DNA from 2 places in the Streptomyces sp. NPDC006691 genome. Region 1 is predicted to be linked to the other one. Evidence: riboswitches for the same ligand, from Rfam matches in the RefSeq annotation. Region 1 holds a riboswitch; the other holds the start of a gene.
What was found. Region 1 has a riboswitch for cobalamin ahead of ACFYNP_RS07790 (prenyltransferase/squalene oxidase repeat-containing protein). Riboswitches for the same ligand answer to the same signal wherever they lie in the genome.

Region 1 (5,405 bases):
GGGAACGGGCACAGGAGCCGACGCGGGAACGGGCACAGGAGCCGGCGCGGGAGCCGGCCGCGCCCGAGGCGGCCTCGCCCGAGCCGACCGCTCCTGAGGCGGCCGCCCCTCAGGTGACCGACCACGGGGGCGGGGTCCACTCCATCAAGGTGCCGATCCCGGACAACCCGCTCGGCCACACCCTGGTCCACCTCGTCGACACCGACCGGGGCCCGGTGCTCGTCGACACCGGCTGGGACGACCCGGACTCCTGGGACACCCTGGCCGCCGGCCTGCGGGCCCTCGGCACGGACGTCTCCGCCGTGCACGGGGTCGTGATCACCCACCACCACCCCGACCACCACGGCCTCTCCGGCCAGGTCCGGGACGCCTCCGGCGCGTGGATCGCGATGCACGCGGCGGACGCCGCCGTGGTGCGCCGCACCCGGGAGGCCCGACCGGGCGTCTGGCTGGACTACCTGTGCGCCAAGCTCACGGCGGTCGGCGCCCCGGAGGAGCATCTCGCCCCGCTCCGCGAGGCCCGTACGTCCGGACGCATGCGGACCCTGCCGGGGCTGCGGGCCGCGCTGCCCGACCGCGAGATCGTGCCGGGCGACCTGCTGCCGCTGGCCGGGCGCCGGCTCCGCGCGATCTGGACTCCGGGTCACACGCCGGGCCACGTCTGCCTGCACCTGGAGGAGGAGCACCCCTCGGGGCTGCCCGGCAACGGGCGCCTGTTCAGCGGCGACCACCTGCTGCCCGGGATCACTCCGCACATCGGCCTGTACGAGGACCCCGACGACGCCGTCGAGACCGACCCGCTCGGCGACTACCTCGACTCCCTCGAACGCGTCGGCCGACTCTCGGTCGCCGAGGTCCTGCCCGCGCACCAGCACGCGTTCACCACGGCGGGGGCGCGGGTCCGCGAGCTCCTGACCCACCACGAGGACCGGCTGACGGGTCTGCTGTCCCTCCTCGCCGTCCCCCTCACACCGTGGGAGCTGGCGGAACGGATGGAGTGGAACCGGCCCTGGTCGGAGATTCCGTACGGGTCGCGCACGATCGCGGTCTCGGAGGCGGAGGCGCATGTGCGGCGCCTGGAGAAGCTCGGGCGGGTCGAGCGGGTGCCGGGGGGCGGGGTGGTCCGGTTCCGCTCGGTCTAGCGGTCCGGCTCCGGCTGGTCCGGCTGGTCTGGGGCGCCGCCCCCGACCCCGGTTCTGTCCCCGCCCAGCCCCTTCGCGCGGCTCCCCGCGCCCCTGCGGGTGGCCCGGTACCGGGGCACCCGCAGCCCGTCATGGCGGTCCCCCCTGGCCGTTGAGGCCTTGGCGGAGTCTGAGGGCGAGCGCTCTTGAGGGGCGAACGGGGTCTGGGGCGGAGCCCGGGGGTCGTTCACCCTCCGGGTAGGGTGGGCGGGTCGTCGTCATGCCCCGTACGGGGGAAAGCCGGTGCAAACCCGGCGCTGACCCGCAGCCGTGAAGCCACCCCGGGTGGCAAGCCGGAACGCCCCGTCACCGCATGACCGGCTCACACGTCACCCGCACACCGCAGGTGACCCGCACCGTCGAGGTATACGGGGCCCGAGCCGGGTGCCAGCGCGCGCCCGTGCCCGCGCCCCCCGCAGGAGAGGCACCGCCCGCCATGACCGTACGCCGCTGCGCCGCAGCGCTCGCCGCCGCCACCGCCGTCCTGGGCGGCGTCGCCCCGGCCGCATTCGCCGACGGCACGCCGTCCCCCGCGGCGGTCCCGCCGGGCCTGTACGGAACCAAGGACCCCCAGTACGACGGCGTCTTCCGGCAGTCCCTCGCCTTCCTCGCCCAGGAGAAGACGGGCGTCAGGCCCGCCGGCCAGGCCGTCACCTGGCTCACCGGCCAGCAGTGCGAGAGCGGCGCCTTCACCGCGTTCCGTGCGGACCCGGCCAAGCCGTGCGACCCCAAGGCGATGCTCGACACCAACGCCACCTCGGCCGCCGTCCAGGCACTGGTCGCGCTCGGCGGGCACGACGACGCGGTGAAGAAGGGCACCGGCTGGCTGAAGTCGGTCCAGAACGACGACGGCGGCTGGGCCTACAACCCCGGCTCGAAGAGCGACGCCAACTCCACCGCGATCGTCATCGGCGCACTCGCCGCCGCGGGCGAGAAGCCGGCCGAGGTCAAGTCGGCCAAGGGCGGCAAGTCCCCGTTCGACGGCCTGCTCGCCTTCGCGCTGCCCTGCGACGACCCCTCCGGCGGCGGCGCCTTCGCCTACCAGGGCGACCTGAAGACCGGGAAGCTGTACGCCAACGCGGACGCGACGGCCGCCGCGGTGACCGGCTCGCTCGGCAAGGGCCTGACCGCGACCGCCGGCCCCGCCGATGCCAAGGGCACCGCCTGCGAGAAGGCCACCACGCCCGAGCAGGCCGCGCACAACGGTGCCGCCTACCTCGCCAGGACGCTGGCCCCGACCGGGTTCCTGAAGTCCGCGATGCCGGGCGCCGAAAGTCAGCCCGACTTCGGCAACACCGCGGACGCGGTCGTCGCCCTCGCCGCCGACGGGCTGTCCCAGCAGGCGAAGGCGTCCGCCGACTGGCTCGCCAAGAACGCCACCGCCTGGGCCAAGGAGAGCGGCCCCGCCGCCTACGCCCAGCTCATCTTCGCCGCGGACGCGACCGGTGCCGACCCGACGAACTTCGGCGGAGTGAACCTGGTCGACTCCCTGAACGCGACGGGCCCCCGGGCCACGGCCACGTCGTCCGCCCCGGCCGACGCGTCCAAGCCGAAGTCGTCGTCCGAGAAGAACGACGGCATCTCGGTCTGGTGGATCGTCGGCGTCGGCCTGGTCGCCGGCATCGGCGTCGGCTTCCTGATCAGCGGCCGCAAGAAGAACCAGCAGCTGTGATGCGGACGCGACTCGCCTCGTTCGCCGCGCTGCTCCTCGCCGTGGTGCTCCTCGCCACCGCCGCGGGTCCCGCGCAGGCGGCGGGCTACCGGTACTGGTCGTTCTGGGACCTGACGGGCGTCGCCTGGACGTACGCCACCCAGGGCCCGGCGTCCGCGCACCCCGGCGACGGCTCGGTGGAGGGCTTCCGCTTCGCGGTGAGCGCGGACTCCAAGGACGCCACCCAGCCGCGTACGGCACCGTCCTTCGAGGCGGTCTGCGGTACGACGCCGACCAGGGACGACACGAAGCGAGTCGCGCTCGTCATCGACTTCGGCACGCCCCAGGACGCGGCCCCGGGCGAGACCCCGCCCGCCCCGCGCACCGCCTGCGCCCAGGTCTCCCCGGACGCCACCACCGCCGACGCCCTGGCCGCCGTGGCGAAGCCGCTGCGCTACAACAGCGCGGCCCTGCTGTGCGCGATCGGGGGCTACCCGCGCACAGGGTGCGGCGAGCAGGTGGACGGCCCGGCGGCGAGCGCGCCGCCCGCCAAGCAGGACACCCCGGGCTCGGGCCCCTCGGTAGGACTCCTGGCCGGAGCGGCCGCGGTCCTCGCCCTGGGCGGGGCGGCGGTCTGGCAGGCCCGCCGCCGTCGCCGGGGAGACTGACCCGGCGATGCCACCCCGGAACGAGGAGGCCGAGCACGGGCCGGAAGCGGGTACGGGTGCGGGCGGGGAACCCAGCCCGGCCGGAGGCCGGGCGTTCACCCAGCGGTCCGCGCCCGCACGCCGTTCCCCCCGCCGGAGGCGGACGCCGGCCGCGCCCGTCGCGAGCCGGAGCAACGCCGTGCACCCCGGCGCCTGGTGGCTCTGGGCGCTCGGGCTCGCCACGGCCGCGTCGCGCACGAACAACCCCCTCCTGCTCGGCCTCCTCGTCGGGGTCGCCGGATACGTCGTGGCCGCCCGCAAGACCGACGCCCCCTGGGCCCGGTCCTACACCGCGTTCATCAAGATCGGCCTGTTCGTGGTCGGCATCCGACTCGTCTTCAACCTGGTCCTCGGTTCACCGATCCCCGGCAGCCACACCCTGTTCACGCTGCCCCAACTCCCGCTCCCCGACTGGGCGAAGGGCATCCGCGTCGGCGGCCGGGTCACCGCAGAGGGCATGCTCTTCGCGTTGTACGACGGCGCCCGGCTCGCCACCCTGCTGATCTGCGTGGGCGCGGCGAACGCGCTCGCCAACCCCGCCCGCCTCCTCAAGTCCCTGCCGGGCGCGCTGTACGAGGCGGGCGTCGCCGTGGTCGTCGCGATGACCTTCGCGCCGAACATGGTCGCCGACGTCGTACGGCTGCGGACCGCGCGCCGGCTGCGTGGCCGCCCCACGGGCGGTATCAGGGCGATCGCCCAGATCGGCCTGCCGGTACTCGAAGGCGCCCTGGAGCGCTCGGTCGCGGTGGCCGCCTCGATGGACGCCCGCGGCTACGGCCGTACCGCCCAAGTACCGACCCCCGTACGTCACTTGACCACCGCCCTGACCCTCGGCGGTCTCCTCGGCGTCTGCGCGGGGACCTACGGACTGCTCGCCTCCGAAGGTGCCGGGTACGGCATCCCCGTCCTCGCGGCGGGGCTGGCCGCCTCCCTCGCCGGGCTCCGGCTCGGCGGCCGCCGCCAGCTCCGCACCCGCTACCGGCCCGACCGCTGGGGCGCCCGGTCCTGGCTGGTGGCGGGTTCCGGCGCGATGGTCGCGGCGCTGATGCTCTGGGCGGGTACGTACGCACCGGACGCCCTGACCCTCGGGGTCGTCCCCCTGAGCGCACCGGCCCTGCCCCTGTGGCCCGCGCTCTCCCTGCTCGCCGGCCTGCTCCCCGCGTTCGTCGCACCCGTACCGGCCGCATCACCCGTACCACCCGCGCCGCCCGCGCCGCCCGCGCCACCGAAGGAGTCCGCGTGATCCGGTTCGAGAACGTCTCGGTCACCTACGACTCCACGCCGGAGCCGACCGTACGGGGAGTCGAACTGACCGTCCCCGAGGGCGAGTTGGTCCTGCTCGTCGGCCCGTCCGGAGTCGGCAAGTCGACCCTCCTCGGCACGGTCTCCGGGCTCGTCCCGCACTTCACCGGGGGCACCCTGCGCGGCCGGGTCACGGTGGACGGCCGCGACACCCGCACCCACAAACCGCGTGAACTCGCCGACCTGGTCGGCACGGTGGGCCAGGATCCGCTGGCGCACTTCGTCACCGACACCGTCGAGGACGAACTCGCCTACGGCATGGAGTCGTTGGGGCTCGCCCCCGCCGTGATGCGCCGTCGGGTCGAGGAGACCCTCGACCTGCTGGGCCTCGCCGAACTGCGCGACCGCCCCATCGCCACCCTCTCCGGCGGCCAGCAGCAGCGGGTCGCGATCGGCTCGGTCCTCACCCCGCACCCGAAGGTCCTGGTCCTGGACGAACCGACGTCGGCACTCGACCCGGCCGCCGCGGAGGACGTCCTCTCGGTCCTCCAGCGCCTCGTGCACGACCTCGGCACGACGGTCCTGCTGGCCGAGCACCGCCTGGAGCGGGTGATCCAGTACGCG
Region 2 (5,405 bases), on a different contig from region 1:
AGACCGGTGTACGCCCCGGGGAAGTCCTGCGCGTGCTCTCCGCCCGCCTCGGTGAACGGCACGGCGTACGGACGGCCACGGACTCCGAGCGTCTCCTGCACCACTACGATGCCACCGCGCGCGTCCTGCACCTCTCCGGCCGACTGCGCCCGGGCCAGCAGGCGTTCCGGATGGCGACCCAACTCGCCCTGCTGGAGCACGGGGACGGGATGTCGGCGCTGGCCTCGGAGGACTTCGACGAGGAATCCGTCGCGTGGCCGCTCGCCCGCATCGGCATCGCCAACTACTTCGCGGCGGCGCTGATCCTTCCCTACCGCCGCTTCCACGCGGCCGCCGAGGAATCCCGCTACGACATCGAGCGCCTCACCGACCACTTCGGCCTCGGATACGAGACGATCTGTCACCGGCTCAGCACCTTGCAGCGCCCCCGGCTGCGCGGGGTGCCCTTCTCCTTCGTGCGGGTCGACCGGGCCGGCAACATGTCCAAGCGCCAGTCCGCCACCGCCTTCCACTTCTCGCGGGCGGGCGGCACCTGCCCGCTGTGGAACGTGTACGAGGCCTTCGCCGCCCCCGGCCGCATCCACGTCCAGGTCGCCGCGATGCCGGACGGCCGGCGCTACCTGTGGACCGCGCGGGCGGTCTCGCGGCACCGGGGTGGCTGGGGCGAGCCGGGCAAGACCTTCGCCATCGGGCTGGGCTGCGAACTCCGGCACGCCTCACGGCTGGTGTACTCCGAGGGGCTCGACCTGGACAACGCCTCCGCGGCCGTTCCCATCGGCATGGGCTGCCGCCTGTGCGAACGCACCGACTGCCCCCAGCGTGCCGTGCCGCCCCTGGACCGGCGCCTGGCCATCGACGAGAACAGCAGCACGTTCGTCCCCTACCCGGTGGCGGACGTGTCAGCCGGCGGCCTGTGACGCGGTTCCCGGCGCGTGGAGCCGGGCGCGCCGTACGACGGGGACCGAGAGGCCGAGCAGCGCGGCGAGCAGACAGATCGCGTCGCAGCCGACGAAGAACATCTCCGCTCCCCACAGGGCCACCGTGATGCCGACCGCCGGGAAGAGCACGGGGGCGAGGCCGAGCGTGCGGAGGGTGGTGACCGAGGTGACGCGTCCGAGGTAGCGGGGGTCGGTTTCCGTCTGGACCAGCGCGCCGCTCAAGGTCGTTGTGAACCCACTGGTCAGGCCGATCAGGGAGCCGCATGCCACGGCGACGGGCAAGGAGGGCGCGTGCCCCAGCGCGACCGCTCCCGCGGCGGTGACGAGCAGCGCGCCGCTCATCGCATCGGTGCCAGGGCGCCCCGGAGGCAGGCCGCGCCCCGGTCCAGGGGCACGGCCGACCGCTCAACGCCCGTACGCCGCCGGTGAGATGGATCTCGCCGGTGTCGTGACATGACCCCGCACGCCCTGCCGTATCACCCACCGCTCCAGCTCCACCACGTCCGCCCCGTCGAGCAGGGCCGGGTCGATCGTGCTGCGGATCTGGTGCGGTATCCCGGCGTCGAGGAGCAGGCGCAGGCTGCGCGCGGCCGGGGCCGCGCTGTTGGCGACGCCCGTGACCTTCTCGTACGCGGAGGGCGCGGCCTTCACGTCGAAGCCCACCCAGTCGAGCAGGCCCGCCGAGAGGAGCCGTGCGAAGCGGCGCGGGTAGGCGCCGCCGGTGTGCAGGCCGGTCTCGAAGCCGAGCGCCCTCGCCTCACGCAGTGCGTCGGCCAACCCCGGCTGGAGGAGGGGTTCGCCGCCCGAGAGGACGATGCCGTCCAGGAGCCCGCGGCGGCGGGCGAGATGGGACGTCACCGTCTGCCAGGGGACGACGGCCGCCGAGCGGGGCGGCAGGAGTCCGGGGTTGTGACAATAGCCGCACCGCCATGGGCAGCCCTGGCAGAAGACGGTGGTGACCAGGCGGCCCGGCCAGTCGCAGCTGGAAAGCCGTGACCAGCCACCGATCCGTATCACGCCGTCGTCCCCGCGCCGTCGCGGGGATCCGCGCCCTCGCCGGGCCCCGCACCCTCGCGAAAGTGGACCCGCTCGGCGTGCTCGCCCTTCTTGCCGATGTTGAAGGAGGCGATCGGGCGGTGGTAGCCCATGACGCGTGTCCATACCTCGCACATGGCTTCACACTGGGGGCAGTTGATGTGCTCGCCCGACAGGTATCCGTGCGCGGGGCAGATCGAGAACGTCGGCGTCACCGTCAGGTACGGCAGCGAGAACCGTTCGAGGGAGCGGCGGACGAGGTTGCGGCAGGCCTCCCCGGTGGAGACGCGCTCCGACATGTAGAGGTGGAGTACGGTGCCGCCGGTGTACTTGCCCTGCAACTCGTCCTGCATCTCCAGCGCCGTGAACGGATCGTCGGTCCAACCGACCGGCAGCTGTGAGGAGTTGGTGTAGTAGGGGTGCTCGTCCGAACCTGCCTGGAGAATGCCGGGGAAGCGCTTGCGGTCCTCCTTCGCGAACCGGTACGTCGTTCCCTCTGCCGGGGTCGCCTCCAGGTTGTAGAGGTGCCCGGTCTGCTCCTGGAACTCGATCATCGTGGCCCGCACATGGTCGAGCAGCCGCACGGCCAGGGCGTGTCCCGCGGCGGTGGTGATGTCGTGGGTGTCGTACGTGAAGTTCCGGATCATCTCGTTGATCCCGTTCACGCCGATGGTGGAGAAGTGGTTGCGCAGGGTGCCGAGGTAGCGCTTGGTGTAGGGGTAGAGCCCGCCGTCGATCAGGTCCTGGACGGTGACGCGTTTGATCTCCAGGCTGGTGCGGGCGAGTTCGAGGAGCCGGTCGAGCGCGGTGAACAGGCCGTCCTCGTCACCGGCGTGGACATGGCCCAGCCGGGCGCAGTTGACGGTGACGACGCCGAGGGAGCCGGTCTGCTCGGCGCTGCCGAACAGTCCGTTGCCGCGTTTGAGCAGCTCGGTCAGGTCCAGCTGGAGCCGACAGCACAGGGAACGGATCTGGTGCGGCCGGAGGTCGGAGTTGATGAAATTCTGGAAGTACGGCAGCCCGTACTTGGCGGTCATCGCGAACAGCCGGTCGGCGTTCTCGCTCTCCCAGGGGAAGTCCCGGGTGATGTTGTAGGTGGGGATGGGAAAGGTGAACACCCGCCCGGCGGCGTCGCCTTCGGTCATCACCTCGATGTACGCGCGGTTGATCAGGTCCATCTCGGCCTGGAGGTCCCCGTAGCGGAAGTCCATCTCGACGCCGCCGATCACGGGCACCTCCGCACGCAGATCGACCGGGCAGGTCCAGTCGAAGGTGAGGTTGGTGAACGGCGTCTGGGTGCCCCAGCGCGAGGGCACGTTGAGGTTGTGCACCATCTCCTGGACGCACTGCCGGACCTCGTAGTACGTCATGGCGTCCTTGCGGACGAACGGAGCCATGTACGTGTCGAACGAGCTGAAGGCTTGGGCGCCGGCCCACTCGTTCTGGAGCGTGCCGAGGAAGTTCACGATCTGGCCGGCCGCGGCGGAGAAGTGGCGCGGTGGCCCCGAGTCGATCTGGCCGGGCACTCCGTTGAGACCCTCGGTGATCAGGGTGCGCAGCGACCAGCCCGCGCAGTAGCCCGCGAGCATGTCGAGATCGTGGATGTGGAGGTCGCCGTCGCGATGGGCGCGCCCGACCGCCTCTGGATACACCTGGTCCAGCCAGTAGTTGGCGATGACCTTTCCCGCGGTGTTGAGGATCAGGCCGCCGAGCGAATAGCCCTGATTGGCATTGGCGTTGACCCGCCAGTCGCTGCGGTCCAGATATTCGGTCACGGAATCGACGGCGTCGACGACAGTCACGTCAGCCCTCCCACGAGGCGTCGGAACGTTCTCCGGGCGTGAGTACGCGCGGATGTGTGCCGGCAGGTATCGGACTCGCGGGTTGTGCGCGTGCGGATGCGCGTACGCACCCGGCCGTCGTTCCCACTCACCGTTGCGGGGCAGTCCCGGATTCCCACCGGGTTCCCTCTTGCCTCGACGCGCGGCATCGGCCGCGGCCGTCGAACCGGCAGAACGAAACACTACATCTGCGATGGGATGCGATATCCCGACACGAGATGTTGTGTGACCTTGGTCCCGTATGTGGGGCCATAGGGAAGGGACTTCGGTCTCGGCGGGCGGCGGTGACGGCTACTGCCCATCGCGGGTCATGGTCCGCCGAACCGCCGAACCGCCGAACCGCCGAACCGCCGAGCGCTTGCGCGGTGAGTCAGGCGACGAGCGAGGCGACCGCCTTGTCCACCGGAACGCTTCCGCCGATCAGCTCCAGGGTCTGCCCCGCGGTGCCGGGCTCATGAAGCAGGGCGGCCAGCACGGAGGCCACGTCGTCGCGGGTGACGGCCCCTCCTCCGGTGGACTCGGCGAGGGTCACCAGGCCCGTGCCCGGCCCGTTGGTGAGCTGGCCCGGACGAAGGATCGTCCAGTCGAGCCCGGCCCGCGCCTGGACATCCGCGTCGGCCGCGGCCTTGGCGTACAGGTAGGCGGCGAATACGGAGGCGGAACCGCGGGGCGCGGGCGCGTTCCGGGCGCCCAGCGCGGACACGACGATGAAGCGCCGCACCCCGGCGGCCTCCGCGGCGTCCGCGAACAGGGAGCATGCCGCACGGTCCACAGTGTCCTTGCGGGCCACTCCGCTGCCCGGGCCGGCGCCGGCCGCGAACACGGCCGCGTCCGCGCCCTCCATGTGCGGGGCGAGCTCATCGAGGGACGCCGACTCCAGGTCGCACACGACGGGTTCGGCGCCCGCCGTCAGCAGATCGCCTGCCTGCTCCGCTGTGCGGATGATCCCCGCGACGTCGTCTCCGCGTGCGTGCAGCAGCCGTTCGAGCCGCAGTGCGATCTGACCGTGACCACCAGCGATAACAATGCGCATGTCACCGACCCTAGGCGCCGAGCCCGGTCCGCGCCGGGAAATCACCGATCCTCCATGTCCCCTTGGTCCCTCCTGCCCCGATGGCACTGGTGCGGGGCGCAGACGGGGGGGGGTGGTTCAGGCGGGCAGGCCGGCCAGCCAGTCGGTGAGGAGCCGGTTGACCTCGGCCGGACGTTCCTGCTGGATCCAATGGCCGCAGTCGTCCAGAACATGGGAGGCGACCAGCCCCGGCAGGGTGTCCGGGTATGCCTTGATCGCATCGGCCAGCCATGTCGTGGACGCGTCGCGGGCACCGCCGATGAACAGGGACGGCTGGGTGATGGGGGCGCCGTCGTAGGCGGCGAAGTCCTCCCAGTCGCGGTCCATGTTGCGGTACCGGTTGAGGGCCGAGGCGAGACCAGTGCGCTCGAACTCGCCGACGTAGAAGTCGAGTTCACGCTCCCCGAGCCAAGTGGGCACCCTGCCGGCGGGGAAGCGCTCGCGCAAGGTGCCGTTCCTGCTGACGAAGTGTGGGTCCGGGGCGCCGGGAGCCGGCATCGTGTCCGCGGACAGCGCCGC

Region 2: it holds a riboswitch for cobalamin, as region 1 does, so the genes downstream of both, ACFYNP_RS25445 (ribonucleoside triphosphate reductase) here and ACFYNP_RS07790 (prenyltransferase/squalene oxidase repeat-containing protein) in region 1, are expected to answer to the same signal.

The regions. Positions count from the first base shown of each region.
Region 1 is NZ_JBIAGW010000003.1:223,404-228,808, forward strand. Features, by position in the region: gene ACFYNP_RS07785 (MBL fold metallo-hydrolase) at 1-1,142, shown strand, start outside; cobalamin riboswitch at 1,369-1,504, shown strand; gene ACFYNP_RS07790 (prenyltransferase/squalene oxidase repeat-containing protein) at 1,618-2,853, shown strand; gene ACFYNP_RS07795 (SCO2322 family protein) at 2,853-3,500, shown strand; gene ACFYNP_RS07800 (energy-coupling factor transporter transmembrane component T) at 3,508-4,782, shown strand; gene ACFYNP_RS07805 (ABC transporter ATP-binding protein) at 4,779-5,405, shown strand, end outside.
Region 2 is NZ_JBIAGW010000012.1:202,591-207,995, reverse strand. Features, by position in the region: gene ACFYNP_RS25460 (short-chain fatty acyl-CoA regulator family protein) at 1-917, shown strand, start outside; gene ACFYNP_RS25455 (hypothetical protein) at 900-1,280, opposite strand; gene ACFYNP_RS25450 (anaerobic ribonucleoside-triphosphate reductase activating protein) at 1,344-1,955, opposite strand; gene ACFYNP_RS25445 (ribonucleoside triphosphate reductase) at 1,952-3,775, opposite strand; cobalamin riboswitch at 3,819-4,000, opposite strand; gene ACFYNP_RS25440 (NAD(P)H-binding protein) at 4,185-4,847, opposite strand; gene ACFYNP_RS25435 (alpha/beta fold hydrolase) at 4,965-5,405, opposite strand, start outside.